3 regions of the Pseudomonas sp. LB3P25 genome follow, and region 2 is predicted to be linked to each of the others. Evidence: predicted binding sites of a transcription regulator. Region 2 holds the regulator's gene; each other region holds the start of a gene.
What was found. The regulator FliA, encoded in region 2, starts transcription of late flagellar genes. The targets are predictions, from matches to a motif close to CTAAAGTTTNNNNNNNNNNNGCCGNTAA.

Region 1 (10,625 bases), 3.4 Mb from region 2:
TCGCCAAAGGTATCGAATTCGAATTGCTGAACCCGGTCCTGGCCACCTTCGACCTGGAAAAACTCGGCAAGGCGATCAACCACGAGCGCGATCAGCAGTTCACGTACCTGGGCCTGCAAACCCTGTACGACCGTTACTTCATCCACAAGGACGGTATCCGCTTCGAACTGCCGCAAATCTTCTTCATGCGCGTGGCCATGGGCCTGGCAATCGAAGAGAAGAACAAAGAAGACCGTGCGATCGAGTTCTACAACCTGTTGTCGTCCTTCGACTACATGTCCTCGACCCCGACCCTGTTCAACGCCGGCACCCTGCGTCCACAGCTGTCGAGCTGCTACCTGACCACCGTGCCGGATGACCTGTCGGGCATCTATCATGCGATCCACGACAACGCCATGTTGTCGAAATTTGCGGGCGGCCTGGGCAACGACTGGACCCCGGTTCGTGCACTGGGTTCGTACATCAAGGGCACTAACGGCAAATCCCAGGGCGTTGTTCCGTTCCTGAAAGTGGTGAACGACACCGCCGTCGCCGTTAACCAGGGTGGCAAGCGCAAAGGCGCTGTCTGTGCCTACCTTGAAACCTGGCACATGGACATCGAAGAGTTCATCGAACTCCGCAAGAACACCGGTGATGATCGTCGTCGTACCCACGACATGAACACGGCCAACTGGATCCCTGACCTGTTCATGAAGCGCGTCTTCGATGACGGCAAGTGGACCCTGTTCTCGCCGTCCGAAGTTCCAGACCTGCACGACCTGACCGGCAAAGCCTTCGAAGAGCGTTACGAGTACTACGAAGCCCTGACCGAATATCCAGGCAAGGTCAAACTGTTCAAGACCATCCAGGCCAAAGACTTGTGGCGCAAAATGCTGTCCATGCTGTTTGAAACCGGCCACCCATGGCTGACCTTCAAAGACCCGTGCAACCTGCGCAGCCCGCAGCAGCACGTCGGCGTGGTTCACAGCTCGAACCTGTGCACCGAGATCACCTTGAACACCAACAAGGACGAAATCGCTGTTTGCAACCTGGGCTCGATCAACCTGCCGAACCACATCACCAACGGCAAGCTCGATACCGCCAAGCTGGAACGCACCGTGAACACCGCTGTTCGCATGCTCGATAACGTTATCGACATCAACTACTACTCGGTGCCGCAAGCGAAGAACTCCAACTTCAGGCACCGTCCGGTCGGTCTGGGCATCATGGGCTTCCAGGACGCTTTGTACCTGCAGCACATTCCTTACGGTTCCGACGCTGCCGTCGAGTTCGCCGACAAGTCGATGGAAGCGGTCAGCTACTACGCGATCCAGGCTTCCTGCGACCTGGCCGACGAGCGCGGCGCCTACGAGACGTTCCAGGGTTCGCTGTGGTCCAAAGGCATCCTGCCGCTGGATTCGCAACAGATCCTGATCGAGCAACGTGGCCAGCAGTACATCGACGTTGACCTGAACGAATCCCTGGACTGGGCACCGGTTCGTGCCCGTGTGCAGAAAGGCATTCGTAACTCCAACATCATGGCCATCGCACCGACCGCGACCATCGCCAACATCACTGGCGTATCGCAGTCGATCGAACCGACCTACCAGAACCTCTACGTGAAATCGAACCTGTCGGGCGAATTCACCGTGATCAACCCGTACCTGGTTCGCGACCTGAAGGCTCGCGGTCTGTGGGACTCGGTCATGATCAACGACCTGAAGTACTACGACGGTTCGGTGCAACAGATCGAGCGCATCCCGCAAGAACTCAAAGAGCTCTACGCGACGGCCTTCGAAGTGGACACCAAGTGGATCGTTGACGCGGCAAGCCGTCGTCAGAAGTGGATCGACCAGGCTCAATCGCTGAACCTGTACATCGCTGGCGCATCGGGCAAGAAACTGGACGTGACCTACCGCATGGCCTGGTACCGTGGTCTGAAAACCACTTACTACCTCCGTGCCCTGGCCGCGACCAGCACCGAGAAGTCGACCATCAACACCGGTAAGCTGAACGCTGTTTCCAGCGGCGGCAACCACGGTGAAGATTCGGTCCTGGCAGCGCCCGCTGGTCCTGCTCCAGTGCCGAAGGCTTGCGCCATCGACGAGCCGGATTGCGAAGCTTGCCAATAAGCTGAGCCGGTAGACGCCGCAAGGCGCTTACTCGACAACCCCCGATCGGTCCTCTGGATTGATCGGGGGTTTTCTTTTGCCTGGAGGAATGTGGCGGCCGGTCCGACGCCTTCGCGAGCAGGCTCGCTCCCACAGGTGACCGAGTTAGCCAGAGAAACGAGATCCATTGTGGGAGCGAGCCTGCTCGCGAAGGGCCCTGCACGACAATGCGAAATTCAGGTTACCGACAAAATCCCGGCCATAAAAAAGCCCCTCTTCCGAGGGGCTCTTTGTGCAGCACTTTCAGCTAACCCGCATCAGGTCATCTGAATGATGGTTTGCATGATGGTGCTTTGGGTGGAGATGGTCTTGGCGTTCGCCTGGTAGTTGCTCTGAGCCTTGATCAGGTCGACCAGTTCATTGGTCAGGTTGACGTTGGACTCTTCCAGGGAGTTGGAGGCGATCGAACCCAGCGTGCCGGTTTCCGGCGCATCGTAGCCCGGGATACCCGACGCATAGGTTTCTTTCCAGCTGGTGCCACCGACTGGCTGCAGACCTTGCTCGTTGGTGAAGCTGGCGAGGGAGATCTGGCCGATAGGCTTGGTCTGGTTGTTGCTGAAGTTAGCCAGCAACACGCCGCTACCGTCGATGGTCAGGTTGGTGATCTGGCCAGTGGCGTAACCGTTCTGGGAAGGAATCGAACGCGCGGTATCGGCGTTGAACTGGGTGGTGTTGGCCATGGAGATGGTCACGCCCGCCGCGCTCGCGGCGGCGCCGTTGGCCGTCCAGACGCCAGCGGTCACAGTGCCTGGAGTCCAGTTCATGATCTTCAGATCGCTGCTGATGGTCGGAACGGGCGGAGTGCTGACCTGGAGCAACTTGCCCGACGTGTCGAACGTCATGGTCGAAGGGACCGGAGCGGTAGCGGCAACAGCAGGATCGCTGCCATCGGGGTTGCGACCATCAATCAGCGTGTAGGTATCCCACGTGTTGGCCCCAGTCTTGACCATGTATTGATCCATGGTGTGCTGGTTACCCTGAGTGTCGAAAATCGGGGTGCTGAACTGCTTGGTGAAGGTGGCCGACTTGGTCGGATCGAACTTGTTGGTCAGAACCGCCTGGTCGATCACGTCAGCCGAAGAGTTCAGGTTGATGGTCGACGACACGGTGGTGGTGGTTTTCGGCGCCAGGTTGGAGGTGTCAATGCGCAGGTCGGTCAACACACCGTTCTGAATCTTGCCATTGGCATCCACACCGTAGCCCTGCAGACGCGAAGTGCCGTCGGTGTTGGTGACGTAACCGTCCTTGTCGACCTTGAACGTACCGGCACGGGTGTAGGACAGCGAGCCGCTGTTGCTCAGTACGAAGAAGCCGGAACCGTTGATGCCCATGTCCAGCACGTTACCGGTGTTGTTGATGTCGCCCTGGGTGAACTGTTGGGAAACGTTGGCCAGACGCACACCGTTACCGGTGGTCTTGCCGCCTGAACCCAGCTTGGTCGCCGAGTACACGTCTTCGAATTCTGCACGGGACGATTTGAAACCGGTGGTCGCGACGTTGGCGATGTTGTTGCCGGTTACGTCCAGTTGTTTGTTGGCTGCATAGAGACCGCTAAGGCCGATATTGAAAGACATATTCCACTCCTTTGTGCCGTGCTAATCGGCTCTATATACCAATGGTTTGTACTTTGGACAGGGCGATGCTGCCCAACCCGGCCAGGTTCAACATCAACTCACCGCCGGTCTGGCTGATGGTCACGCTGTTGACGGTTGCCGGCAGGTACGTCACCAGCGAGGTCGCCTTGCCGTCGTAGGTCGCAGTAGCGCCGAAGGTATATGTACCCGCCGTGGCCACTTCGCCTGCATCGTTTTTGCCATCCCAGATGAAACTGGAAGTACCGGCTGCCTGGCTGCCCAGGTCGATGGTGCGGACAACCTTGCCATCGGCATTGGTGATCTTGACCGTGACCGGGTCCGCCGACGCCGGTACGGCGATGGTGCCGTTGAAACTCTTGGAGGTATCGACCACCGCCGAGCCGCCCGGTGCAATGACCGAACGCCCGACCAGCGACGACGCCTGCAATGCCTGGGACGAGTTGTAATTGCTCGCCAGGCCACTGACGGTGTCGTTGAGCGTGGTGATGCCTTCCAGGCTGCTGAACTGCGCCAACTGGGCGACGAACGCACCGTTGTCTTGCGGCTCCAGCGGGTTCTGGTTTTTCAGTTGCGTCACCAGCAACTGCAGGAACGCGTCCTTGCCCAGGGCTTTGCTGCCCGTGGCGCTGTTGGTGGCCGACGCCAGGCCATCAGTCGTGGTGGTGGTCTTGATCGAGGAGTTGGCCAGGATGTCGTTGAGGCTCAAACCACTGGTGGTATCGGTAACACTCATCTGAGTCGCCCCTTATCACTGACCGAGGGTCAGGACCTTCTGCATCATGGTTTTGGCGGTGTTCATCATTTCGGCGTTGGTCTGGAACGAACGGCTCGCGGAAATCATGTCAGCCATTTCTTCCACCACGTTGACGTTCGGGTAGTAGACGTAGCCCTTGGCGTCGGCCGCCGGATGGTTCGGCTCGTAGCGCGCTTCAAGGTTGCTCTGGTCTTCGACCACGCCCAGCACTTGCACGCCTTGACCGGCCGCGTCCTGGTTCTGGAACAGCGAATCGCTGCCGCCGCTCTGGCCGCCCTGGAACATGGTGGCGAATACCGGGTGCCGTGCACGGTAGGTCTGGTCGATGCTCGACGAGACGGTTTCGGCGTTGGCGATGTTACTGGCGACGGTGTTCAAGCGAGTGGTCTGGGCACTCATGCCGCTACCGGCAATGTTGAAAACACTGGATAGAGACATGGCTTACTCTCCGCGCAGGGCTGACATCAGCCCTTTGAATTTGCTGTTGAGCAGGGTGAAGCTGGCCTGGAAGCCGATCGCGTTTTCCGCGTAGTTCGACTGTTCAAGCTGGGCGTCCACGGTGTTCTGGTCGATCGACGGTTGCATCGGCGTGCGATACAGCAGCGACTCGTCGCCATTGCCCAGGCCTTCGGCTTCGATATGACGGCTGTTGGTCATGTTCAAGGCGAAAGTGCCGCTCTTGGTCTTCTCGTTCTGCTCGGCGAGTACTTTCGAGAAGTCCAGATCCCGAGCCTTGTAGTTCGGGGTGTCGGCGTTGGCGATGTTGTTGGCCAGGACTTCGGCACGCTGAGCGCGGAAGCCCAGGGCTTGTTCGTGGATACCGAGCGCTTTATCGAAGCTGATGCTCATGTCGGAAACCTTCGGGTGACCTGATTTTTCGTAACAGGGACATAGCAAGCGTCGTGCCAATTCAAAAAAGGCCATAAACCGGGGCTTTGCGGGCAGTGGCAATGTGGCAATGCCAGAAAAGCGGCAACTGATTTCCGCCGCCTGCCGCTTTTCTGCCGCTTTCTCACGGGGAACACTTATCCGTTGTGGGAGCGAGCCTGCTCGCGAAAGCGTCATGTCAATCGACATCTGCATTGCCTGACCCACCGCTTTCGCGAGCAGGCTCGCTCCCACAGGGTCAGTGGTGTTTTCAGAAAAAGCGGCAGGCATAAAAAACGGGAGCCCTTGAGGACTCCCGTTTTTTATGCCTGGCGCTTTTTACATCACTTCGCCTGGTAAATGATCCCCGGGCTGCACTGGACCATCTGGTAATGATCCGGCAAACCGTTCAGCGCCTCGGAAGCACCGAGGAACAGATAACCGCCTGGCTTCAACGTGCTGTGAATGCGCAACAGGATGTCCTTCTTCACCTCGGCGGAGAAGTAGATCAGCACGTTGCGGCAGAACACGATGTCGAACTTGCCGAGGCTCGCGTAGCTGTCCAGCAGGTTGAACGAGCGAAACTCCACCCGGCTCTTGATCGGCGCCTTGATTGCCCAGCGCCCCGGCCCTTTCGGGTCGAAATAACGTTGAAGGCGCTCGGGCGACAGACCACGGCCGATGGCCAGGCTGTCGTACTCGCCGGTCTTGCAGTTGGTCAGCATGGTGCCGGACAGGTCGGTGGCAACGATCTGCACGCCCATCTTCAACTGACCCATGTTCACGCGCTCGAACTCATCGATCGACATCGACAGCGAATACGGTTCCTGACCCGACGAACACGCCGCCGACCAGATCCGCAGGCGCTGGCCAGGGGCGGCCTTGATCGCTGCGGGCAGCACCTTGTTCTTCAAGACTTCAAACGGATAGGTGTCACGAAACCACAGGGTTTCGTTGGTGGTCATGGCATCCACCACCATCTCGCGCAAACCACTGCGCGGCTGGGTCTGGATGCGCTGGACCAGCTCACCCAGGGACTTGATGCCTTGCTGTTCCATCAGTTTGTTGAGACGGCTCGAGACCAGGTACTGCTTGTTTTCACCGAGCAAAATGCCACAGGCTTTTTCCAGGAAGACCCGGAACTGTTCGAAATCCAAATTACCCGTAGACAAAGATGCCGCCTCTTAAATCGTGTTAACCGTTAGGGGCATTAGGCCCCTAGCTGATGTCTGCTGCTTTGATCCGGTCGACTACCCGGGATGCCAGGTCATCAGGACGGAATTTGGCAAGGAAGTCATCGGCACCGACCTTCTTGACCATCGCCTGATTGAATACACCCGACAACGAAGTATGCAGGATGATGTGAAGCTTTTGCATGCGAGGGTCGTTACGGATCTCGGCCGTCAGGGTGTACCCGTCCATCTCCGGCATCTCGATGTCGGAAATCATCATCAGGAACTCTTCTTCCGGCTTCTTGCCCTCGTCGACCAGTTTGCGCAGGTAATCCAGCGCTTGCCGACCGTCGTTCAACGCCACCACCTCGACACCGACTGTCTGCAGACAACGGGTTACCTGCTTGCGCGCCACCGACGAGTCATCGACCGTCAGTACTCGCAAAGAGAGCGCCTTGTGCTGGGTTTCGACATCCACCACACCGACGGAAATCGCTTCCGGTGTTGGCGCCACTTCTGCCAGCACTTTCTCGACATCGATGATTTCGACTAACTGATTGTCGATCCGAGTCACAGCCGTCAGGTAATGATCGCGTCCCGTGCCCTTGGGTGGCGGATGAATCTCCTCCCAATTCATGTTGACGATGCGTTCCACCGACCGCACCAGGAAACCCTGGGTCTTGGTGTTGTACTCCGTGATGATCACGAAGGGATTGCTTTGATCTTTCAGCGCACCGGAACCGGTCGCCATGGCCAGATCAAGAATCGGAATGGTCGCCCCCCGAATGTTTGCCACACCGCACACGACAGGACTGGATTTTGGCATCAGCGTCAGTTTGGGGCATTGCAGCACCTCCCGAACCTTGAACACGTTGATCCCATACAGCTGCTGGCCGTCGAGACGGAACAACAACAGCTCAAGGCGATTCTGCCCTACCAGTTGCGTGCGCTGGTTTACCGCATCCATTACACCAGCCATGCACAGACTCCTACACCAACGCTTAAGTGTGTTGCGACGCACATTCATCACTAAACGGCACGGCGCTTGCTTTTTAACTCTTATGAACACAGAACCGACATTTTTCCGACGCCTGACATCAAACGCCCGCAGATTGCTTTGCGCGGTGTCGGCCGTCTGCCTGTTCAACGCTGGCTGCCCTGCCCTTGCTGACGCGGTTACCTTGCCTGACATGCTTATCGGCGTCACTCAGGGCTTTCTTGAATTCACCGTAGAAGACTATTTGGCAACCAGTCAAACGCAAGGCCGCTACGAGATCGAGGTCAAGCAACTCGATCCGCGGCTGCGCATGCCCATGTGTGACAAGGAATTGACAGCCACGCTTGAGAGTCCGGCAAGGCCGCTGGGGCGGGTTACCGTCAAGGTTGCTTGTGAAGGCACGTCCCCCTGGACCGTCTTCGTACCCGCGCAAGTGCGCCTGTTTCGCGACATTGTGACCACCACCCGTGCGCTGCGGCGCACCGGCATCGTCGAGCCCCAGGATGTGACCCTGCGCGAGCGCGACATCAGCTTGATCAATCAGGGTTACCTGACTTCCGTCGACCAGGCGATCGGGCAGAAACTTACCCGACCAATGGTCGCCGACCAGGTCATGACCCTGGTGCACATGGAACAGGCAGAAGTCATCAGCAAGGGCGACCAGGTGGTAATTACCGCCCGCAGTGGAACACTCAGCGTGCGCATGCCGGGTGAAGCGCTGTCCAACGGCGGCCTGCGCGAACAGATTCGGGTGAAAAACCTCAACTCCCAGCGGGTCATCAAGGCGCAAGTCACCGCGCCCGGCCAGGTGGAAGTGGCCATGTAGCGACCTCTGTTGGTGAAGAGATGGCGCGCCACTCGACTGTTGCCTAAACTGTGCCCACGCAGGGCAAGCACTGGCGCGCGCAAGCTCATTGATAAATGGGTCTAAAGTTTTTCCGGGTATGGCCGAAAACATGGCAAGCGTCCAAATACCCAGAGGTTTTTTGTCATGGTCATCGATTTCAGCCGTTTAAACAGTTCCTCGTCACTTACCGGCAGTACACGTACCAGCGCCGCGAAGGAAACCGCCGAAACCGGCAAATCCGCGCCGCTGAATACCCCGGCCGAACAGGCCAGTACCGTCAAAAGCGGGGAATCGGTACATCTCAGCAATGAGGCTCAACAGTTGCAGAAGGTCACTGACAAGCTGCGCGATCAGCCTGCCGTCGACAACGCCCGCGTGGCCGAGTTGAAAGCAGCGATTGCCGATGGCAGCTACAAAGTCGACAGCAACCGTGTAGCCAGCAAACTGCTCAACTTCGAAGCCCAGCGCTAGGCCAAGGCCTGCGCCAGGCTTTTGGACGCTTAAAACCCAAGGCCAGCCATGCACGACACTAATTTACTGCAACTGATCACCGACGACTTCGCTCCAGCACAGCACTTGCTGGAGTTACTGCAAACCGAGTCCCTCGCCTTGCACGGTCGCGACATGCCACTGCTCGAAGAGATTCTGGCGCAGAAACAGGCATTGATCATTTTGCTCGATCAGCATGGCCGCAAGCGCAGTGAAATCCTCGCCAGCCTCAACCTGCCGACCAACCGCAACGGCCTGGAGCAACTTGCCAGCCATTCGAGCATTGGCGATCAGCTGTTGGAGCAGAGCGATGTATTGACCGATCTTCTGGCTCAGTGCCAGGCGGCCAACGTCAAGAATGGCCAGTCAATCCTGGTGCAACAGGCCGCGACGGCCAATCAGCTGAAAATCCTCAACGGCGGCGAGCCGCCAGCGCTCTACGATGCGCGCGGATCAACCTCCATGCTTGCGAAGCCACGCCCGCTCAGTCAGGCCTGAGTCTGCTGAAAAGCGCGCACTATCAAGACGCGCAACATACTGTCAAAATGCTGGCCAGCCGTAGTCATACCTTGTCTGGAGATTGATGAACCGTGTTCAATGCCATAAGCGCGGAAGATGCTCCGCAGCCACCCAAGGTGCTCACCACACCCCTGGAGATCTCCGGCAACCTGCGCCAGCTGCAAGACAGCCATGATCCGCTGATCATCACGTTCCATGAGCGCAGCCAGCGCTTCCAGAGTTATCTGGTGGACATTGACCGTGACAGCAACATGATTGCCCTGGACGAAATGATTCCCCGCGACGGTGAACGCTTCCTGCTGGCCGGCGAACCGTTCAAGGTCGAAGGCTTTCACGACGGCGTGCGTATTGCCTGGGAAAGCAACGGCCCGTTGACCATCGACGAATCCGGTGGCGGTCGCTGCTACCGTGGCGCCCTGCCCGCCCAGGTGGTTTACCATCAGCGTCGTAATGCATTTCGTGCTGCACTGAAGCTGGCACAACTGGTCAACGTCGATCTGGGTGGTGAAAAACTCAAGTCGCCGATCAGCGGCAAGCTGCTGGACATCTCCGCCACCGGCTGCAAGTTGCGCTTCGAAGGCGACATCACGGGCAGCCTGCAGCTGGGCCAGGTCTATGACCGCTTCATCGCCGCCCTGCCCTTTGGCAACATGACGGCACCGGTCGAGCTGCGTTACCTGCACTTCGAAGAAAGGATCTCCACCACCTTCGCCGGCGTACGCTTTCACAACATGAGCGGGCTGGTGCAGCGCCAGGTAGAACGGTTCGTCTATCAGCTTCAGCGCGAAGCGCGGCGCTTCGACAAAGACGACATGTAATACAACGCTTCAACAGAAAACGGGCAGTCCCTTGCGGTGACTGCCCGTTTTTTTTATGCATGGAATTTAAGGCCTGGCCTCGGTAAAACTTTGCTCGCGAGGTGCATCAGGGTCTTCGGGCGGCGGATCGGTTTCGGGCTCTGGTTCAGATTCCGGTTCAGGGCTGATCGGGCTCTGCATCTGGTCTTGCACCACCTGCTCATCGACACGCGGGTCAAGGCAAGCCACCAACGGCGAACTCGACATACTGTCCGGCATGGCGACGTGATGCAGCGGCGCATCGTCGACCTGATGCAGATTGGTCACCGCTTTCGGGCGGATCCGCCACACCAGCACCAACGCGAAGAAGCTGAAGAAGGCATAGAGCATGTGGCTGCCGAACAGCTTCATCAGTACCCCGGCCACCAGTGGCCCGAT
Region 2 (10,625 bases):
TCGTAGCTGCTGTGTTCCAGACTGTCGGGGTCGTAACCGAAGTAGCTGGTCATGGAGCCGTGGGGGTCGAGATCGACCACAACCACGCGCTTGCCCGCCTCGGCCAGTAATCCGGCTAAAGCGATAGAGGAAGTGGTTTTACCGACACCACCCTTTTGATTGGCGACTGCCCAGACTCTCATTCGGATTGTTCCTCCCGGTCGAAATGGTCGACCGAGGAAAAGCTCAACGTATTAATGCGGGTGACGGAGAATTGACGGCACTCTCTCGTCCCGGCGACTTGACCGGGGTCGGTGCAGTTTGTGTGCCAGCACGCTTCAACGCGGCATCCGGTTTCGCATTGGCCGTTCCAGTACCGGTGAGGCTGCGGCGTACATCGAGATTTCGTGACACCACCAGCACGACGCGACGGTTACGCGCCCGCCCCTCGGCAGTCGCGTTGTTGGCCACCGGCTGGAACTCGCCGTAACCCACCGACGCCAGACGACCGGGGTTCACACCCTGCATCGCCAGCATGCGCACGATACTCGCCGAACGGGCCGAGGACAGCTCCCAGTTGGTCGGGTATTGCGCGGTGCGGATCGGTTGATCGTCAGTGAAGCCTTCGACGTGAATCGGGTTGTCGAACGGCTTAAGAATCGCGGCAACCTTGTCGATGATGTTGAACGCGATGTCGCTGGGCATGGCGTCGCCGCTGCCGAACAACAGGCTGGAATTGAGTTCGATCTCGACCCACAGCTCGTTGCCGCGAATGGTCATCTGGTTGGAGCTGATCAGGTCGCCGAACGCCGCGCTGATATCGTCGGCGATGCTTTTGAGCGGATCGTTGGCGGCTTGGGCAATGCCGGCGTCGACCTGCTCGCTGTCCTTGACCAACGGCTTGGCCGGGGTGACGGTCTTCGGTCGCTCGTCACCAATCGGGATCGGCTTGAGGGCGCGGTCGGAGTCGGTAAAGACCCCGATCAGCGCTTCGGAAATGACCTTGTACTTGCCTTCGTTGATCGAAGAGATCGAGTACATCACGACGAAGAAAGCGAACAGCAACGTAATGAAGTCGGCGTACGAAACCAGCCAACGCTCATGGTTTACATGTTCTTCAGGTTGGCGACGACGTGCCATGGTCCATGTCTCCCATCAATCCATGAAGCCCTGAAGCTTCAACTCAATAGAGCGAGGGTTTTCACCTTCGGCGATCGACAGGATCCCTTCCAACAACATTTCGCGATAACGCGATTGCCGCAATGCGACGGACTTGAGTTTGGCGGCAATCGGCAGCAGCACCAGGTTGGCACTGGCCACGCCGTAGATGGTCGCGACGAAGGCCACGGCAATGCCGCTACCCAGTTGCGATGGATCGGCCAGGTTGCCCATCACATGGATCAGGCCCATCACCGCACCGATGATGCCGATGGTCGGCGCGTAGCCGCCCATGCTTTCGAAGACTTTGGCGGCTTCGATGTCGCGGCTTTCCTGGGTGTAGAAATCCACTTCCAGGATGCTGCGAATCGCTTCCGGTTCGGCGCCGTCCACCAACAGTTGCAGGCCTTTGCGCGCGTAGTTGTCAGATTCGGCGTCGGCCACCCCTTCCAGACCGAGCAAGCCTTCCTTGCGCGCGGTCAGGCTCCAGTTCACGACGCGATCGATGCCGCCTGCCAGGTCCACGCGTGGGGGGAACAGGATCCAGGCCAGAATCTGCATGGCGCGTTTGAAGGCGCTCATCGGCGCCTGCAACAGCGCCGCACCGATGGTCCCACCGAGTACGATCAACGCTGCCGGGCCGTTGGCCAGGGCACCGAGGTGACCGCCTTCAAGGTAGTTTCCGCCAATGATGGCGACAAACGCCATGATGATCCCGATAAGGCTTAAAACATCCATCAGATACAAGCCTCGACCAGATGCTTGCCAATATCGTCCAGGCCGTACACCGCATCGGCGAGTTCAGCTTTGACGATGGCCATCGGCATGCCGTAGATCACGCAGCTGGCTTCATCCTGAGCCCAGATTGCACTGCCGCCCTGCTTGAGCAGACGCGCGCCTTCACGACCGTCGGCGCCCATGCCGGTCAATACGACCGCCAGAACTTTGTCACCGTAAGACTTGGCCGCGGAACCGAAGGTGATGTCCACGCACGGCTTGTAGTTCAGACGTTCGTCACCCGGGAGGATTTTCACTGCGCCACGACCGTCGATCATCATTTGCTTGCCACCCGGCGCCAGCAACGCCAGGCCCGGACGCAGGATGTCGCCATCCTCGGCTTCCTTGACGCTGATGCGGCAGAGCTTGTCCAGACGCTCGGCGAAGGCCTTGGTAAAGGCAGCCGGCATGTGCTGGATCAATACGATGGGGGCTGGGAAGTTGGCCGGCAATTGGGTCAGAACCCGCTGCAGGGCAACCGGGCCGCCAGTGGACGTACCGATGGCGACCAGTTTGTAGGCTTTGCGTTTCGGCGCAGGCGACGACGAGGCTGGGGCATGTGCACGAGCCGGAATCGGAGCCGGTGCCGGACGCGCAGGCGCGCTGCTGCCGTAGCTGCTGACGCTGGCAGGTGCTGGCGTCGGTGCAGGCGCGGCCACCGGGGCCGGGGCGCTGTAGGTGCTTGCACGACGGTTACTGCGCGAAATACTGAGAATCTTCTCGCACAGCAGTTGCTTGACCTTCTCCGGGTTGCGGGAGATGTCTTCGAAATTCTTCGGCAGGAAATCCACCGCGCCAGCGTCCAGCGCGTCGAGGGTTACCCGAGCGCCTTCGTGGGTCAGCGAGGAGAACATCAACACCGGGGTCGGACAGCGCTGCATGATGTGCCGCACCGCCGTGATGCCATCCATCATCGGCATCTCGTAGTCCATGGTGATCACATCTGGCTTGAGGGCCAGCGCCTGATCGATTGCCTCTTTTCCGTTGGTCGCCGTGCCGACGACCTGGATATTCGGATCCGCTGAAAGAATTTCCGAGACGCGGCGGCGGAAAAACCCCGAATCGTCCACCACGAGGACTTTAACTGCCATAAACACTCCGTTAGACGGAGCGAGGCTCAGTCGCCCCGCCCCACCAGAATCAAATACGCCGTGCGGCGTAACGCTTGAGCATGCTCGGAACATCGAGAATCAGCGCAATGCGGCCGTCACCGGTGATGGTGGCGCCGGACATGCCCGGGGTTCCCTGGAGCATTTTGCCCAATGGCTTGATGACCACTTCTTCCTGGCCCACCAGTTGATCGACGACGAAGCCGATCCGCTGAGTGCCCACCGAAAGGATCACCACATGGCCTTCGCGCTGCTCTTCGTGAGCGGCAGAGCTGACCAGCCAGCGTTTGAGGTAGAACAATGGCAGCGCCTTGTCCCGCACGATCACCACTTCCTGGCCGTCCACCACGTTGGTGCGCGACAGGTCGAGGTGGAAGATCTCGTTGACGTTCACCAGCGGGAACGCAAACGCCTGGTTGCCGAGCATGACCATCAGCGTTGGCATGATCGCCAGGGTCAACGGGACCTTGATGACGATCTTCGAGCCCTTGCCCTTGGTCGAATAGATATTGATGGTGCCGTTGAGCTGGGCGATTTTGGTTTTCACCACGTCCATGCCCACGCCGCGTCCGGAGACATCGGAAATTTCGGTCTTGGTCGAGAAACCCGGCGCGAAGATCAGGTTGAAGCAATCGGACTCGCTGAGGCGATCGGCTGCATCCTTGTCCATCAAGCCTTTTTTCACGGCAATGCCGCGCAGAACATCGGCGTCCATGCCCTTGCCGTCATCGGAGATGGACAGCAGGATGTGGTCGCCTTCCTGTTCAGCGGACAGGATCACCTTGCCGCTGCGAGGCTTGCCCATTGCTTCGCGCTCGGCCGGCTCTTCAATACCGTGGTCGACCGAGTTGCGCACCAAGTGGACCAACGGGTCGGCCAGGGCCTCGACGAGGTTCTTGTCGAGGTCGGTTTCTTCGCCGACCAGTTCCAGGTTGATCTCTTTCTTGAGCTGGCGAGCCAGGTCGCGAACCAGGCGCGGGAAGCGTCCGAAGACTTTCTTGATCGGTTGCATCCGGGTCTTCATGACCGCGGTTTGCAGGTCGGCTGTGACCACGTCGAGGTTCGACACGGCCTTGGACATGGCTTCGTCGCCGCTGTTGAGGCCCAGACGTACCAAGCGGTTACGCACCAGTACCAACTCGCCGACCATGTTCATGATTTCGTCGAGACGCGCGGTATCGACCCGCACGGTGGTCTCGGCTTCGCTGGCTGGTTTTTCCGGTGGTGGCGCGGCCGGGGCGCGCGCCGGAGCCGGGGCAGCAGCGACAGGTTTCGGCGCTTCGGCTTTAGGCTCGGGCGCTTTGGCGACGGGTTTCGGTGCAACAGCCTTGGCCACTGACGCCGCAACCGAAGCGCTGGCGCCGGTAGCGGTGCCCACTTCAGTGAACTTGCCCTTGCCGTGCAATTCATCGAGCAGCGATTCGAACTCGTGATCGGAGATCAGGTCGCCGCCAGCCGCTTTAGCGGTGGGCGCAGCCGGGGCCGGAACCGCAGCAATGGCCGATTCCAACGCATCCACGGCAAAGTTGCCCTTGCCGTGCAACTGATCGAGCAGTGCTTCGAACTCGTCGTCAGTGATATCGGAGCTGTCGCCTGCCGCTTTCGGGGCAGCCGGTGCGGCTGGCGCCGGGGCTACCGCATCGACGGCGAACTGGCCCTTACCGTGCAGCTGATCGAGCAACGACTCGAACTCGGCATCGGTAATTTCGTCGCTGGTAGCGGCATTACCCGCCGGCAGCGGAGCAGCCGCCGGGGCCTCTGCCTGCGCCTTGACGGCGTTCAGCGAGTCCAGCAGTTGTTCGAATTCATTATCGGTGATGTCACCCGACTCGCTTTCAGCAGCCGGTGTTTCGACCACGTCGGCTACCGGTGCGGCTTCTTCAGTTTGCGGCTCGGCCAGACGGGCCAGCGCTGCCAGCAACTCAGGCGTGGCAGCCGTGATCGGACTGCGCTCGCGGACTTCGGTAAACATGCTGTTCACCGCATCCAGCGCTTCGAGAACCACGTCCATCAGTTCCGAGTCGACGCGACGCTCACCCTTGCGCAGGATGTCGAACACGTTCTCGGCGATGTGACAGCACTCCACCAGCTCGTTGAGTTGGAGGAAGCCGGCGCCTCCTTTTACAGTGTGAAAACCGCGAAAAATTGCATTGAGCAAGTCCGCATCATCCGGTCGGCTTTCAAGCTCGACCAGCTGTTCGGACAGTTGCTCTAGAATCTCGCCGGCCTCAACCAGGAAATCCTGAAGGATCTCTTCATCGGCGCCGAAGCTCATGTGTAGGGGTGCTCCTAGAATCCAAGGCTGGAAAGCAAATCGTCTACATCGTCCTGACCGGACACAACGTCTTCTCTTTTATCGGCATGAATCTGCGGACCTTCACCCTGAGAGAGATGTTTTTGCGGATCTTTTTCTGCCAGCATCGCTTCATGGTCATGTTCGATGCCCGCAAAGCGGTCCACCTGGCTGGCCATAAGCACGAGCTTGAGCAGGTTGCTTTCAACTTCGGTGACCAATTGGGTCACGCGCTTGATCACTTGACCGGTGAGGTCCTGGTAATCCTGAGCGAGCAGAATGTCGTTGAGGTTGCTCGACACAACCCGATTGTCTTCGCTGCTGCGTGTCAGGAAACCGTCGACTCGCCGGGCCAGTTCGCGGAACTCTTCAGCCCCGACTTCGCGACGCATGAACCGTCCCCAGTCGGTGCTCAAGGCCTGGGCTTCGTTGCTCAGGCTGTTGACCAGCGGCGTGGCGTTTTCCACCAGGTCCATGGTGCGGTTGGCAGCAGCCTCGGTCAGCTTGACCACATAACCCAGACGCTCGGTGGCATCCGTGATCTGCGAGACTTCCTCGGCTTGCGGCATGTGCGGGTCAATCTGAAAATTGACGATCGCGCTATGCAGCTCGCGGGTGAGCTTGCCCACTTCCTGATACAGGCCACGGTCACGGGTCTGATTGAGCTCATGGATCAGTTGCACAGCGTCGCCGAACCTGCCTTTTTCAAGGCTTTCGACCAGTTCGACCGCGTGTTTTTTCAGAGTCGATTCGAAATCGCCCTGTGAAGACTCGTAATGCTCCATAGCTCCCCCGTGGCGCAGTGGCTTCGCAAATCAACCGATGCGTTCGAAAATCTTCTCGATTTTTTCTTTTAACGCCTGGGCCGTGAAGGGCTTGACCACATAGCCGTTAACACCGGCCTGGGCTGCCTCGATGATCTGCTCGCGCTTGGCTTCAGCGGTCACCATCAGCACCGGCAGGTGCTTGAGCTTTTCATCGGCGCGCACGTGGCGCAGCAGATCGATACCGGTCATGCCAGGCATGTTCCAGTCTGTTACCAGAAAGTCGATGCTGCCGCTGTTGAGAACCGGAATGGCGGTAGTGCCATCGTCGGCCTCGACCGTGTTGGTGAACCCAAGGTCACGCAACAGGTTTTTAATGATCCGCCGCATCGTTGAGAAGTCATCAACGATGAGGATTTTCATGTTCTTGTCCAATTCGACCTCCAAGCAGTCTTAAACGCGCCCAGCACCTGGACGCGCCATTTCAATCAATCCGGCAAAGCACTCAATGACTGTCTGGAGCACAACAGATCGGGACCGGTACGGTTCAACACCCCACCCGCCGCGTTCGCAGTGTCCCCACACTGCCTTCAGCGCGCTCGCCACTCCCCCAAACGCCCCCGCAAACGGGCCGCGCACTGGCTGTGTAACTGGCTGACCCGAGATTCGCTGACCCCCAGGACCTCACCGATTTCCTTGAGATTCAACTCTTCGTCGTAGTACAGCGCCAACACCAGTCGCTCACGCTCCGGCAAATTGGCAATCGCGTCCGCCAGCGCCGCCTGGAAGCGTTCATCTTCCAGATCGCGTGACGGCTCCAGATGAGCACTGGCGCCATCCTCGTGCAGCCCTTCGTGTTCGCCGTCCTGCAACAGATCGTCGAAACTGAATAACCGGCTGCCCAGGGTGTCGTTCAAAATCCCGTAATAATCGTCGAGACTCAATTGGAGTTCGGCCGCAACCTCGTGATCTTTAGCGTCACGGCCGGTTTTAGCTTCAATCGAGCGAATTGCGTCGCTGACCATGCGGGTATTGCGGTGGACCGAACGTGGCGCCCAGTCCCCCTTGCGTACTTCATCGAGCATCGCGCCGCGGATTCGAATGCCCGCGTACGTCTCGAAACTCGCGCCTTTGCTGGCGTCGTATTTGGTCGACACTTCAAGCAGGCCGATCATCCCGGCCTGGATCAGGTCTTCGACCTGGACACTGGCCGGCAGACGCGCCAGCAAGTGGTAGGCAATGCGTTTAACCAGTGGCGCGTAACGCTCGATCAGCTCGTACTGCGCATCACGTGCCGACTTCTTGTAGAGGTTATAGCCACTGGCTGTCATAGCACGGGTCCTGCGGTTTGTTGCACGAGGCGCTCGACGAAAAACTCCAGGTGCCCACGCGGGTTGGCAGGCAGCGGCCAGGTATCGACCTTCTGTGCAATGGCCTTGAACGCCAGTGAGCACTTGGAACGCGGGAAGGCTTCGTAAACGGCGCGCTGCTTCTGCACAGCCTTGCGCACGCTTTCGTCGTAAGGCACTGCGCCGACGTATTGTAAGGCGACGTCAAGGAAGCGATCCGTGACCTTGGTCAACTTGGCGAACAGGTTGCGCCCTTCCTGCGGGCTCTGGGCCATGTTGGCCAGGACGCGGAAACGGTTCATGCCGTAATCGCGGTTCAGCAGTTTGATCAGTGCGTAGGCATCGGTGATCGAGGTCGGTTCGTCGCAGACCACCAGCAAGACTTCTTGCGCCGCGCGAACGAAACTGACGACCGAGTCACCAATGCCCGCGGCGGTGTCGATCACCAACACGTCGAGGTTGTCGCCGATATCGCTGAACGCCTGGATCAGGCCGGCGTGTTGAGCCGGGCTCAAATGAACCATGCTCTGTGTGCCGGACGCGGCCGGGACGATGCGGATACCGCCAGGGCCCTGCAACAACACGTCGCGCAGCTCGCAGCGGCCCTCGATCACGTCGGCCAAAGTACGTTTGGGTGTCAGTCCCAGCAGAACGTCGACGTTCGCCAGCCCCAGATCGGCGTCCAACAGCATGACGCGCCGACCGAGCTCAGCTAGAGCCAGGGACAAGTTCACTGACACGTTAGTCTTCCCGACGCCACCTTTGCCGCCGGTCACCGCGATCACCTGTACGGGATGCATGCTGCCCATGAATTTTCTTTACCTTGTCTTACTTAGACGGAGGCCACATTACTGGCTGCGCGTTCACTAACTGAACAATGCATGGCAGACCATCGATGTAGGTACAAAAACTGTTCATTAGTACCTCAGCCGACCTGCTTGGTCGGGCTGTGGTAAATATCAGCGAACATGTCAGCCATGGCTTCTTCGCTGGGTTCTTCTTGCATTTGCACGCTGACGGCGCGACTGACCAACTGATGACGACGCGGCAGATGTAAATCATCCGGAATCCGCGGGCCATCGGTCAGGTAGGCCACCGGCAACTCATGACTGATGGCCAGGCTCAACACCTCGCCCAGACTTGCCGTTTCATCCAGTTTAGTCAGGATGCAGCCAGCGAGGCCGCAGCGTTTGTAACTGTGATAAGCGGCCGTTAGAACCTGTTTCTGGCTGGTGGTTGCCAAAACCAGATAATTTTTCGATTTGATGCCACGACCGGCCAGGCTTTCAAGCTGCATGCGCAGTGCCGGATCGCTGGCCTGAAGGCCCGCGGTATCGATCAGCACCACGCGTTTGCGCAGCAAAGGCTCCAGCGCCTGCACCAGCGACTGGCCCGGATCGACATGCGTCACCGACACATTGAGAATGCGGCCCAACGTCTTGAGTTGTTCCTGAGCACCAATGCGGTAGCTGTCCATGCTCACCAGCGCGATGTTCTGCGCGCCGTACTTGAGTACGTAGCGGGCTGCGAGCTTGGCCAGGGTGGTGGTCTTGCCCATGCCGGCAGGGCCGACCATGGCAATCACGCCGCCCTCTTCCAAAGGCTCGACTTCCGGTGTGGCGATCATCCGCGCCAGGTGCGCCAGCAACATGCGCCAGGCCTGACGAGGTTCTTCAATATCGGTAATCAGCGCCAGCAAATCGCGCGACAACGGGCCGGACAGGCCGATGCGTTGCAGGCGACGCCAAAGGTTGGCCTGGGCCGGACGGCTGCCTTGCAGCTGATTCCAGGCCAGGGAGCCGAGTTGCACTTCCATCAGTTCGCGCAGGCTGTTGAGTTCGAAACGCATCGAGTCGAACGCCCGTGGATCCACGCCACCGGAGGCAGGTGCCGCGGCCGGTGCAGGACGACGGGGTTCCGCGTAGGTCGGTTCGATCAGCGGCTCGGCGGCGGTCAACGGCAGGCCGGCGAACAACTGGCGATTGGTGGACTTATCGCTCTCGCCATCGCTGCGCAGGCTCAGCTCGGCCTGAGCGGTGACGATCCGCGACTGGGTCTTGCGCAGCTCGTCTTCGAGTTCCATGTTCGGAACGCGCGGGGCCAGCGCCGACAACTTGTAATCCAGGGCAGCCGTCAGCTCGACACCACCGGCGATCCGGCGGTTGCCAATGATAGCGGCATCAGCGCCCAGCTCATCACGAACCAGTTTCATGGCCTGACGCATATCGGCGGCGAAAAAACGCTTAACTTGCATATACCACTACCTCAGCCGTTGGGCCCTACTGTCGCAACGATGGTCACTTGCTTGTTGTCAGGGATTTCCTGGTAAGCCAACACATGCAAACCCGGGACTGCCAATCGGCCGAATCGCGACAGCATCGCGCGAACCGGGCCGGCTACCAGCAGAATCACCGGTTGACCTTGCATTTCCTGACGCTGCGCCGCATCGATCAACGAGCGTTGCAGTTTCTCAGCCATGCTTGGCTCCAGCAGAACGCCCTCTTCCGAGCCTTGTCCTGCCTTCTGAAGACTATTGAGCAATATTTGTTCCAACCTTGGCTCCAGGGTGATCACTGGTAGCTCGGAGTCAGTCCCTACAATGCTTTGGACGATTGCGCGGGATACGCCGACGCGCACCGCAGCCACCAGCGCGGCAGTATCTTGACTCTTGCTGGCATTGTTGGCGATGGCCTCGGCAATGCTGCGAATGTCCCGTACTGGCACCTGTTCGGCCAACAAAGCCTGCAAAACTTTGAGCAGCTGCGACAGCGATACCACACCAGGCACCAGCTCTTCGGCCAGTTTTGGCGAGTTTTTGGCCAGCAATTGCATGAGCTGCTGCACTTCTTCGTGACCGATCAGCTCGCTCGAGTGCTTGTACAAAATCTGGTTCAAGTGGGTTGCCACGACCGTACTGGCATCGACCACGGTGTAACCGAGGGATTGTGCCTGGGCACGCTGGCTGATTTCGATCCAGACCGCCTCCAGACCGAAAGCCGGATCTTTGGCGGTAATGCCGTTGAGCGTCCCGTAGACCTGCCCCGGGTTGATCGCCAGCTCGCGCTCCGGATAAATCTCTGCTTCGGCCAGGATCACCCCCATCAGGGTCAGGCGATAGGCACTCGGCGCCAGGTCGAGGTTGTCACGGATATGCACGGTCGGCATCAGGAAGCCCAGATCCTGGGACAGCTTCTTG
Region 3 (10,625 bases), 830 kb from region 2:
ATAGCGCTGGGCGGAACCGACAGGCTGGCGGCCATGGACTCCAGCAGCGGCTGTGCGAAATAGACATTGGCCACGGCCATAGCGCAGGTGATAGCGAAGAGAAGTGTCTGGTAATGGCTGAGGGTGGTGGCTGCACGCCCCTGAGGTAGCAGGGTAGTGGCTCCGCCTGCTGATTTTTCGGCTTCGAAGTCCATTTTCAAAGGTTTTTGAGCGTTCAGCGTCATCACTCCATCCTTGGAAGTATGTGGTTTTTAAAGAAAACCGATGCGTTGATTTTTAGCAAACCTGGTTCTAAAATACAACTAGATATTTCAAAATATTTTCGTCTGACGTTAGAACTTTTTCATAAACAATCTACCCCGGAAGGTTGGAGAGTCATGGCCAGACAAAAGCTACTGGCACAGAGCGAATGCCCTGTGGCCCGGACTCTTGAAGCTATCGGAGATCGTTGGGTGTTGATGATCATCCGCGACGCTTTCGATGACGTTCGCCGCTTCAGTGAATTCCAGAAACGTCTTGGCCTTGCCAAAAACATCCTTACGGTCAAACTCAAAATGTTGGTCGAGTTGGGCGTATTCGAAGTCCAACCGGCGTCCGACGGCAGTGCCTACAAGGAGTATGTTTTAACCGAGATGGGGCGCTCCGTGTTTCCCATAGTGGTCAGCATGCGCCAGTGGGGTGAGCGCTTCCTCTACAGCAAGGGCGAGAGTCATTCGGTGCTGCTGGACAGCGACCTGTCGGAGCCGGTCGAGACCATCAGGGTCCGTTCCAGAGTGGGCAAGGTATTGACCCCGGCAGATTGCCACCGGCGCGTGGTCGAGCGCGATGCTTGATAGTCGCGGCTCTGCCATCGACCCAGGCAGGCATCCTGCGCCAATACCCGGGACGTTTGACCGGCTCGGCCCCATCTCAAAAAAAATTTATGCGTGTTTGGGTCGATTTGGAGAAATATCAGGACTTCTGCTTGGGGTAACTAATGTTACAAAGTGGAATCATTCGCCTGGACGATACGGTGAGCGTCGAGCCCATTCCGGCCAGCGGCTATGCTCCGTTCAATGTGGGCTAACGTGTTACACAGCAGCCTGCTTGTAGCTTCTACACATTTAGCAACGTCTACCCCTGACGAGGCCCAATATGACCAGCCGCCTGAACCCCGACGACCAAAAGCATGTCGAAGAGTACCTGCAACTGTCCCAGCACCAAGTCGAGCGCCGGCCTTTCCGGCCGTGGATGCTCCTGGTGGTGGTGTTGGCAGTGACCATTGGTTTGGGCCTGTTGAGCCGACTTATCAGTTACCTGACGCTATGAGCTGCATCGCGCTCGCTCGGGTAATGGCACCGATTTCTTTTAGCCTTGCGAGATATCCCCATGACTCATCGTATTGTCATCGTTGGCGGCGGCGCCGGCGGTCTGGAGTTGGCTACCCGTCTGGGTAAGACTCTGGGCAAACGCGGCACGGCCAGTGTGATGCTGGTCGACGCGAACTTGACCCACATCTGGAAACCGCTGTTGCATGAAGTGGCGGCCGGATCGCTAAACTCTTCCGAAGACGAACTCAACTATGTTGCCCAGGCGAAATGGAACCACTTCGAGTTCCAGCTGGGGCGCATGAGCGGGCTTGATCGCGCACAGAAGAAAATCCAGCTGGCCGCCACCTATGACGAAGCCGGCATTGAACTGGTCCCGGCGCGCGAAGTGGGTTATGACTCGCTGGTGATCGCGGTCGGCAGCACCACCAACGATTTCGGCACTCAGGGCGCAGCGCAACACTGCCTGTTCCTCGACACCCGCAAACAGGCCGAGCGCTTTCACCAGCAATTGCTCAACCACTACCTGCGCGCCCATGCCGGGCAAACCGACAAGGTCGAGCAGATCAGCGTGGCGATCGTGGGTGCCGGTGCCACCGGGGTCGAACTGGCCGCCGAACTGCACAACGCTGCCCATGAACTCGCGGCTTACGGCCTGGACCGGATCAAACCAGAGAACATGCACATCACGCTGATCGAAGCCGGACCACGGGTGCTACCCGCCCTGCCGGAACGTATCGGCGGGCCGGTGCATAAAACCTTGGAGAAACTCGGCGTTAACGTCATGACCAATGCCGCGGTCAGTGAAGTGACGACCGACAGCCTGATTACCGCCGACGGCAAAGTGATCAACGCCAGCCTGAAAGTCTGGGCCGCCGGGATTCGTGCACCGGGCTTCCTCAAGGACATCGATGGTCTGGAGACCAACCGGATCAATCAGCTGCAAGTGCTGCCGACCCTGCAAACCACCCGCGACGAGAACATCTTCGCCTTCGGTGACTGCGCGGCCTGCCCGCAGCCAGGTACCGATCGCAATGTTCCGCCACGCGCCCAGGCTGCGCATCAGCAAGCTTCGTTGCTGGCCAAATCGCTGAAACTGCGGATCGAAGGCAAACCTCTGCCTGCGTACAAATACACCGACTACGGCTCACTGATCTCGCTGTCGCGTTTTTCGGCGGTGGGTAACTTGATGGGCAACCTCACCGGCAGCGTGATGCTTGAAGGCTGGCTGGCGCGGATGTTTTACGTATCGCTGTACCGCATGCACCAGATGGCGCTGTATGGCGCGTTCCGCACGGCGATGCTGATGTTGGGCAGCAAGATCGGGCGCGGGACTGAGCCGCGCCTCAAGTTGCACTAACCCCAATCTAACTGTGGGAGCGAGCCTGCTCGCGATGGCGTCTGAACAGTCGACATCAATGTCGCCTGACACACCGCCATCGCGAGCAGGCTCACTCCCACAGTTGATCTCCATTGATTTGGAGATGTGTGTCTCACTGTATCTCCCCCCGCGTTTCATCCCCTTCGCTTACAAACTCCCCCCTTGCGCGACACAGTAGCGATACACCACACCCGCTAAATGGCCACACCCGAGCAAGGCACCCCGCCTGCACAGGTTTATCGCCGCACTGACGTGGCGTCCTTTATCGAACGGTTGTGTCGTGCAACCCAGGAGTATTGAAATGTCCCGTACCACCAAAAACACTATCGGTCTGCTCGGCGCTGTTTTGGCCGGTGGCATGATGTTGTCCGGCTCTGTGTTCGCCTCGCAACCTCTGACGCAGGGCTACCTGCTGGCCTCGGCCGAACAGGTCGTGAAAACCCCTGAAGGCAAATGTGGCGAAGGCAAGTGTGGCGATGCCTCGATGGCTAAAACCGACACGGATGGCGACGGCAAGGTATCCCGTGCTGAATTCCTGAAAGTCGCGCCAAAGTCCAATTTCGACAAGATCGACACCAACCATGACGGTTTCATCGACGAACAAGAAGCTTTCGATAACGTGAAAGCCAACTACGAAGCCAATGGCAAGAAAATGCCAAAAGGCTTGTTCGAGCACTTGAAGGACCAAGACGGCGCCTAAGCCTCTGAGATCCAAGCCGCGCTTTTCCGTCGAGAAGCGCGGCTTTTTTGCGTCTGGAAAAAATTAAAGCTGGAAGCGCCGCACCATGCCCTGCAAGGCATTAGCCAGTTGTGATAGCTCCTGGCTGGAGGTGCTGGTCTGATCCGCGCCGGCGGCAGATCGCACCGAAAGATCACGAATATTCACCAGGTTGCGGTCGACTTCACGTGCCACCTGCGCCTGTTCTTCGGCAGCGCTGGCGATTACCAGATTGCGCTCGTGGATCTGATGAACCGACGCGGTGATGGTCTGCAACGCCTCGCCTGCACGCTCGGCCAGGGCCAATGTGCTGGCCGCACGGGTTGAGCTGGCCTGCATGGAATCCAGCGCCTGAGTCGAGCCGCTGCGCATGCCCTGAACCATTTGCTCGATTTCCTGAGTCGATTGCTGCGTGCGGTAGGCCAAGGCGCGAACTTCGTCGGCAACCACCGCGAAACCTCTACCGCTTTCCCCGGCGCGCGCCGCTTCAATGGCGGCGTTGAGGGCCAGCAAGTTGGTTTGCTCGGCAATCGCACGAATCACATCCAGAACCTTGCCGATGTCCTGAGACTGGTTGGCCAGGGACTGCACCAATGTGCCAGTGATCTGCACATCGCTGGCAAGGGCGCCGATGGCCGTGACTGTTTCGCTGACCCGCTCCTGACCCGCGTGCGCGGACTCACTGGATTGGCGCGTGGCGTCGGAGGTCGACACCGCGTTGCGGGCGACCTCCTCCACCGCGGTGGTCATTTCAGTGACAGCCGTCGCCGCTTGTTCGATCTCGTTGTTCTGCTGTTGCAGGTTCTGAGTGCTGTCGAGCGTGACCGCATTCAACTCGTCAGCCGCTGTCGCCAATTGCGCCGCCGAGCCGCTGATACCTTGCAAGGTTTCACGCAGGTTGTGCTGCATGGTCGCCAACGCCTTGAGCAAGCGACTTACTTCATCGTTGCCATGGGTTTCGATGGGGCGAGTCAGGTCGCCTCGTGCCACGTTTTCCGCGGCATTCAACGCTTCGTTCAACGGCTTGACGATACTGCGGGTCAGCAGCATCGCCAGGCCGACAGTGGCCAACGCCGCCAATGCGATGAACAGGCTGACGATCATTCGCGATGTTTCGTAATGCGCTGCCGATTTCTGGCTCTCGGCGACGACTTGTTTGGCGAACAGATCCGCCAGGTCAGTGAGCTGTTTGCCGGAGCCATCGACCACGGTTTTCATGTCGACCAGCAGCAACTTGGTCAATTCGTCACCACGACCCTGTTCGGCCAGGGAGAACGATTGAGCAATACCGGAGCGATAAGCCGCGAAGGTGGTTTTGAACTGGTCATACAAGGCCTTGCCTTCTGCGGTATTGACCAACTGATCATAAGCCGCAATCTTCTCGCTCAACTCTTTGTCGCGGGTGTCCATCTGGCCACGGTAGACAGGAATGTTCTTCGGATCCTGATCCAGGGCCATGCGCAGGGAAATAGTACGGATGCGCAGCATTATTTCGCGGATCTCGTCACCACCACGAATGCTCGGCAGCCATTGTTTCTCCACCGCCACCTCGCTGTCGCGGATGCTCGACATTTGTCCCAAGGCAAATAGGCCGAGCAAAGCGACCAATACGGCAATCAGGGCAAACCCCAAGGCTGCCCGAGGAGCGATATTTAACTGACGAAGCAACATAACGAACGCCCTTTTTCTTGTAGTGGCTTGGATAAGGGGCGTTGTTTCGGCAGTACCCCGTCGTCTCGTTATCGGCAAGTTGTACGATGACTGAAGTGTTCTTTTTCGAAGACAAAAAAAATCCCCGTATCTTTCGATACGAGGATTTTTAATATGGTCGGGGTAAGGGGATTCGAACTCCTGACATCCTGCTCCCAAAGCAGGCGCGCTACCGGACTGCGCTATACCCCGGTAATAAAAAGGCGACCTTTAAAAAGTCGCCTTCTTCGATCAGTGCTTTTGGCCTCTGATCTTAAGATCTGATCCCAGCGTTAACTGGTTTCAAAAATGGTGGGTCGTGTGGGATTCGAACCTACGACCAATTGGTTAAAAGCCAACTGCTCTACCAACTGAGCTAACGACCCAAAAATGGTCGGGGTAAGGGGATTCGAACTCCTGACATCCTGCTCCCAAAGCAGGCGCGCTACCGGACTGCGCTATACCCCGGTTTGAAATTGGCTCCGTGACCAGGACTCGAACCTGGGACCCAATGATTAACAGTCATTTGCTCTACCGACTGAGCTATCACGGAACTACATATTTCAATTTACAACTGTGAAGCTTGCTTCACCCCTTCGACCCGTTCGCATCGCTGCGTTCGTGTGTCTGAGGCGCGCTATTCTACAATCTTAAGCACCTCTGTCAACCCCCTAAATTGCTTTCAAGTTAATGATTTGCAACTTATTTCAGATTCCTGCTTGGGGAGCAGAAACCCTTCAGGGCGACTTACTGCGGGGCGCACTTTACAAGCCTTTTCCTTTCAGTTCAACAGCCTGGCGAAAAAAAGGCCTCGCAATGCGAGGCCTCACAGGTTTTGCTGCCGCCGGGGATTCAGACGAAGACGATTTCGTCGTTTTCCACGACACCCTTGGCGGTATCGCCCGGCATGAAACGACCGGACAGAATCAGCTGCGCCAGCGGGTTTTCGATCCAGCGCTGGATGGCTCGTTTGAGCGGCCGTGCGCCGTAAACCGGGTCGTAACCCACCGCTATCAGCTTATCCATGGCCTCAGGGCTGAGATCAAGCTTCAGCTCGCGCTCGGTCAGTCGACTGCGCAGACGACCCAACTGGATCTCGGTAATGCCCGCGATCTGATCCCGAGCCAATGGCTCGAAGATCACCACTTCGTCGACCCGGTTGATGAACTCCGGCCGGAAGTGCGTGGAAATCGCATCCATCACCGCCGCACGCTGTGCTTCACGATCACCGACCAGTTCCTGGATCTGCACCGAACCGAGGTTGGAAGTCATGACAATCACGGTATTTTTGAAATCCACCGTGCGGCCATGACTGTCGGTCAGTCGGCCATCTTCCAGCACTTGCAGCAAGATGTTGAAGACGTCCGGGTGGGCCTTCTCGACCTCGTCCAGGAGGATCACCGAATAAGGCTTGCGACGCACCGCCTCGGTCAGGTAACCGCCCTCTTCATAGCCTACATAGCCTGGTGGCGCGCCTATAAGACGAGCCACGGAATGTTTCTCCATGAATTCGGACATGTCGATCCGCACCATCGCCTCTTCCGTATCAAAGAGGAACTCGGCCAGCGCCTTGCACAGCTCGGTTTTACCGACACCGGTCGGGCCGAGGAACATGAACGAGCCGCTCGGGCGATTCGGATCGGACAACCCGGCACGGGAACGCCGCACAGCGTTGGAAACGGCAATCACCGCTTCGTCCTGGCCGATCACACGTTGGTGCAACAGGCTTTCCATCTTCATCAGCTTGTCGCGCTCGCCTTCGAGCATTTTCGACACGGGAATGCCGGTCCACTTCGAGACCACTTCGGCGATTTCTTCTTCGGTCACCTTGCTGCGCAACAACTGGTTTTCGCTTTTGCCATGCTGGTCGACCATTTGCAGGCTGCGCTCCAGGTCCGGGATTACCCCATATTGCAGCTCGGCCATGCGGTTCAGGTCGCCTTTGCGGCGCGCTGCTTCCAGTTCCTGACGGGACTGTTCGATTTTTTGCTGGATCTGCGCAGAGCCCTGTACTTCGGCTTTTTCCGAGTTCCAGATTTCTTCGAGGTCCGAGTACTCACGCTCGAGGCGGACGATTTCTTCCTGGAGTTTTTCCAGACGTTTTATCGCGGCTTCGTCGCTTTCTTTCTTCAGCGCCTGGGATTCCACCTTCAGCTGAATCAGACGACGCTCCAGACGATCGAGCACTTCCGGCTTGGAGTCGATCTCCATGCGGATGCGGCTGGCGGCCTCGTCGATCAGGTCGATGGCCTTGTCCGGCAGCTGACGATCAGTGATGTAGCGATGACTGAGCTTGGCCGCAGCGATGATCGCGCCGTCGGTGATCGCCACCTTGTGGTGAACCTCGTAACGCTCCTTCAGGCCACGCAAAATCGCGATGGTGTCTTCTTCACTCGGCTCGTCCACCAGCACTTTCTGGAAGCGCCGTTCGAGGGCCGCATCCTTCTCTATATATTGGCGGTACTCATTGAGCGTGGTCGCGCCGACGCAGTGCAGCTCACCGCGAGCCAACGCCGGTTTGAGCATGTTGCCCGCATCCATCGAGCCTTCGCCTTTACCGGCGCCGACCATGGTGTGCAGTTCGTCGATGAACAGAATGATCTGCCCTTCCTGCTTCGACAGTTCGTTGAGCAGGGATTTGAGGCGTTCTTCGAACTCGCCACGGTACTTGGCACCGGCAATCAGCGACCCCATGTCCAGAGACAGCAGGCGTTTGCCTTTCAGTCCATCCGGCACTTCGCCGTTGATGATGCGCTGGGCCAGGCCTTCGGCGATGGCGGTTTTACCCACGCCAGGCTCACCGATCAGCACCGGGTTGTTCTTGGTGCGGCGTTGCAGGACCTGAATGGTCCGGCGAATTTCGTCGTCACGGCCGATCACCGGATCGAGCTTGCCTTCTTCGGCGCGCTTGGTCAGGTCGACGGTGTATTTATCCAGCGCCTGACGCGACTCTTCGTGGTTGGCGTCATTGACGGCCTCACCACCGCGCAGGTTGTTGATCGCGTTTTCCAGGGCTTTCTTGCTGACGCCCTGGCCGAGCAACAATTTGCCGAGCTTGCTGTTCTCGTCCATGGCGGCGAGCAACACCAGCTCACTGGAGATGAACTGATCGCCCTTCTGCTGGGCCAGACGATCGGCCTGATTGAGCAGGCGCGCCAAATCCTGCGACATGTTCACGTCGCCGGTCGGGTTCTGGATTTTTGGCAGCTGGTCGAGCTCTTTGGTCAGCTCTTTACGCAAGCTGTTGACGTCAAAGCCGACCTGCATCAACAGGGGTTTGATCGAACCACCCTGCTGTTCAAGCATGGCTTGCATCAAGTGCGCCGGTTCAATACCCGGATGATCGAGGCCGACAGCCAGGGATTGGGCGTCGGACAAAGCTAACTGCAATTTGCTGGTTAAACGGTCTATACGCATGGGTCACCTTCCTTTTGAGCAGGCCGGACCTATAAAACATCCTGAATGAAGAAACCTGCCAGATACCGCTATAGATGCGGTCGATTCTGGAAGATTCAAGCGTCAAGCAGTTGATGTAGATCAGCGAGGTTTAGCGTTCGAGCCATACAAGGGAGGCAAACCGACCAGTGCGTGGACTGCGGCGGTAAGAAAAGAAGCGTGGATCGGTCACGGTGCAGAAACCGCCACCATAAACAGCGGTGATACCGCGAGCGGCCAGGCGCAAACGCGCCAGCTCATAGATGTCGGCCATGAATTTGCCAGCATTGGCACTCGGCACAAAGGCTTTGGCGGCTTCGGGTAATTGCTCGACGAAGGTTTCGCGCACTTCCGAGCCGACTTCAAAGGCTTGCGGGCCAATGGCCGGGCCCAACCAGACGAGCACTTCTTCTGGTGGCACGGCCAGCGTGTCTAGAGTCGCTTCCAGCACACCCGCCGCCAACCCGCGCCAACCGGCATGGGCCGCCGCGACGCGAGTGCCTGCACGGTCGCAAAACAATGCCGGCAGGCAGTCAGCAGTCATCGCCGTGCAGGCAATACCGGGCGTTGCCGTCCAGCTGGCGTCGGCTGTGACCACCTGGCTTGGGTCTGCGTGGGCCACGGCAATGCCGTGAACCTGCTTTAACCAGGCCGGTTGAATAGAGAAATGTTCGGTGAGGCGACGGCGGTTTTCGACAACAGCTTCGGGGCTGTCGTCGACGTGATCGCCGAGGTTGAGGCTGTCGAACGGCGCCAGACTGACGCCGCCCGCACGGGTGGTCACGCAGGCTTTCACCCCGGCAGGCGCAGGCCAGTCGGGAATCAGCCAGTCACTCATCCGATGAACGCCTCGCGGTCTTGCTTGAGCAGTGTCAGCAACCAGACGAAATCGTCCGGAAGCGGCGATTCCCAGCTCATGCGTTTACCGGTGGTCGGGTGATCCAGCTCCAGGAACCGCGCATGCAGCGCCTGACGCGGGAACGCCTTCAACGATTCGATCATGGTCACACTGGCTGCCGGCGGAATGCGGAAACGACCGCCGTAGGCAGGATCTCCGACCAACGGGAAGTTGATGTGAGCCATATGCACACGAATCTGGTGCGTACGACCGGTTTCCAGCTTCACCCGCACGTGAGTGTGGGAGCGGAAACGCTCGAGCACGCGGTAATGACTGACGGCTTGCTTGCCACCTTCCATCACAGCCATGCGCTGGCGTTGCTGACCGTGACGACCGATCGGCGCGTTGATCTTGCCGCCGGCAGTCACCACACCGATCACGATGCACTCGTAGATCCGGCTTACGCTGCGGCTCTGCAATTGCGTGACAAGCTGTGTCTGCGCCTGAATGGTCTTGGCCACCACCATCAGACCGGTGGTGTCCTTGTCCAGGCGATGCACGATACCGGCGCGGGGCACATTAATGATGTCCGGCACGTGGTGCAGCAAGGCGTTGAGCAAGGTGCCATCGGCATGACCGGCGGCAGGATGCACCACCAGACCCGCGGGTTTGTTGATCACCAGGATGTCGTCGTCTTCATAGACGATGTCCAGTTCGATGTCTTGAGCGATCCATTCGCCCTGAGCTTCCTGCTCGGCAGTAAGCTCAAGAATGGCGCCACCGTGAACGATGTCTCGCGGGCGGATAACCGCCCCATCCACAGTCAGGCGGCCGTCTTTGATCCAGGCGGAAAGGCGCGAGCGCGAGTGCTCAGCGAATAATTGTGCGGCGACTTGATCGAGGCGTTGGCCGCCCAATTCGGACGGCACCTCTGCGCGAAGTTCAATTTTATCGGACATGCTCAGACTAGGCGTCGGCACAGCCTTTGGTTTCGGCTGCGCGCTTGTGGTTAAATACGGCGTCTTTTGCCCCGAGGCTATTCAACGGGGCGCTCATCATAACAGGACGGCCCCGCCCAAGACAGCGGCCGTCATAGGGACGCAAGCCGCCATGCAAGTGAAACACCTGCTGCTGATCGCCATCCTCGCATTGACCGCTGCTTGCTCATCGAAGGAAGTCGTAGACGAAAACCTGAGCGAGGTCGAGCTGTACCAGCAGGCTCAGCACGATCTGGACAACAATAGCTACACCGCCGCC

Region 1: a site for FliA is predicted at 8,463-8,490, ahead of flgM (flagellar biosynthesis anti-sigma factor FlgM). Genes of this name have one in related genera too.
Region 3: a site for FliA is predicted at 5,146-5,173, ahead of ACYZTW_RS28860 (methyl-accepting chemotaxis protein). Genes of this name have one in related genera too.

The regions. Positions count from the first base shown of each region.
Region 1 covers NZ_CM142711.1:1,837,772-1,848,396, reverse strand. The annotation lists gene ACYZTW_RS08090 (ribonucleoside-diphosphate reductase subunit alpha) at 1-2,111, shown strand, start outside; gene flgE (flagellar hook protein FlgE) at 2,408-3,724, opposite strand; gene flgD (flagellar hook assembly protein FlgD) at 3,756-4,478, opposite strand; gene flgC (flagellar basal body rod protein FlgC) at 4,494-4,937, opposite strand; gene flgB (flagellar basal body rod protein FlgB) at 4,941-5,348, opposite strand; gene cheR (protein-glutamate O-methyltransferase CheR) at 5,711-6,538, opposite strand; gene ACYZTW_RS08060 (chemotaxis protein CheV) at 6,585-7,517, opposite strand; gene flgA (flagellar basal body P-ring formation chaperone FlgA) at 7,600-8,361, shown strand; gene flgM (flagellar biosynthesis anti-sigma factor FlgM) at 8,527-8,853, shown strand; gene ACYZTW_RS08045 (flagella synthesis protein FlgN) at 8,902-9,369, shown strand; gene ACYZTW_RS08040 (flagellar brake protein) at 9,462-10,208, shown strand; gene ACYZTW_RS08035 (MFS transporter) at 10,275-10,625, opposite strand, start outside.
Region 2 covers NZ_CM142711.1:5,428,638-5,439,262, forward strand. The annotation lists gene ACYZTW_RS24975 (ParA family protein) at 1-182, opposite strand, end outside; gene motD (flagellar motor protein MotD) at 226-1,119, opposite strand; gene ACYZTW_RS24985 (flagellar motor protein) at 1,135-1,875, opposite strand; gene ACYZTW_RS24990 (protein-glutamate methylesterase/protein-glutamine glutaminase) at 1,875-3,005, opposite strand; gene ACYZTW_RS24995 (chemotaxis protein CheA) at 3,055-5,298, opposite strand; gene ACYZTW_RS25000 (protein phosphatase CheZ) at 5,313-6,101, opposite strand; gene ACYZTW_RS25005 (chemotaxis response regulator CheY) at 6,132-6,503, opposite strand; gene fliA (RNA polymerase sigma factor FliA) at 6,671-7,411, opposite strand; gene fleN (flagellar synthesis regulator FleN) at 7,408-8,238, opposite strand; gene flhF (flagellar biosynthesis protein FlhF) at 8,355-9,683, opposite strand; gene flhA (flagellar biosynthesis protein FlhA) at 9,695-10,625, opposite strand, start outside.
Region 3 covers NZ_CM142711.1:6,259,765-6,270,389, forward strand. The annotation lists gene ACYZTW_RS28830 (MFS transporter) at 1-224, opposite strand, end outside; gene ACYZTW_RS28835 (winged helix-turn-helix transcriptional regulator) at 378-833, shown strand; partial or broken gene ACYZTW_RS28840 (MOSC domain-containing protein) at 977-1,066, shown strand; gene ACYZTW_RS28845 (DUF3094 domain-containing protein) at 1,135-1,308, shown strand; gene ACYZTW_RS28850 (NAD(P)/FAD-dependent oxidoreductase) at 1,369-2,667, shown strand; gene ACYZTW_RS28855 (HvfA family oxazolone/thioamide-modified RiPP metallophore) at 2,990-3,388, shown strand; gene ACYZTW_RS28860 (methyl-accepting chemotaxis protein) at 3,452-5,077, opposite strand; tRNA gene ACYZTW_RS28865 (tRNA-Pro) at 5,232-5,308, opposite strand; tRNA gene ACYZTW_RS28870 (tRNA-Lys) at 5,406-5,481, opposite strand; tRNA gene ACYZTW_RS28875 (tRNA-Pro) at 5,487-5,563, opposite strand; tRNA gene ACYZTW_RS28880 (tRNA-Asn) at 5,573-5,648, opposite strand; gene clpB (ATP-dependent chaperone ClpB) at 5,948-8,512, opposite strand; gene pgeF (peptidoglycan editing factor PgeF) at 8,643-9,368, opposite strand; gene rluD (23S rRNA pseudouridine(1911/1915/1917) synthase RluD) at 9,365-10,327, opposite strand; gene ACYZTW_RS28900 (outer membrane protein assembly factor BamD) at 10,479-10,625, shown strand, end outside.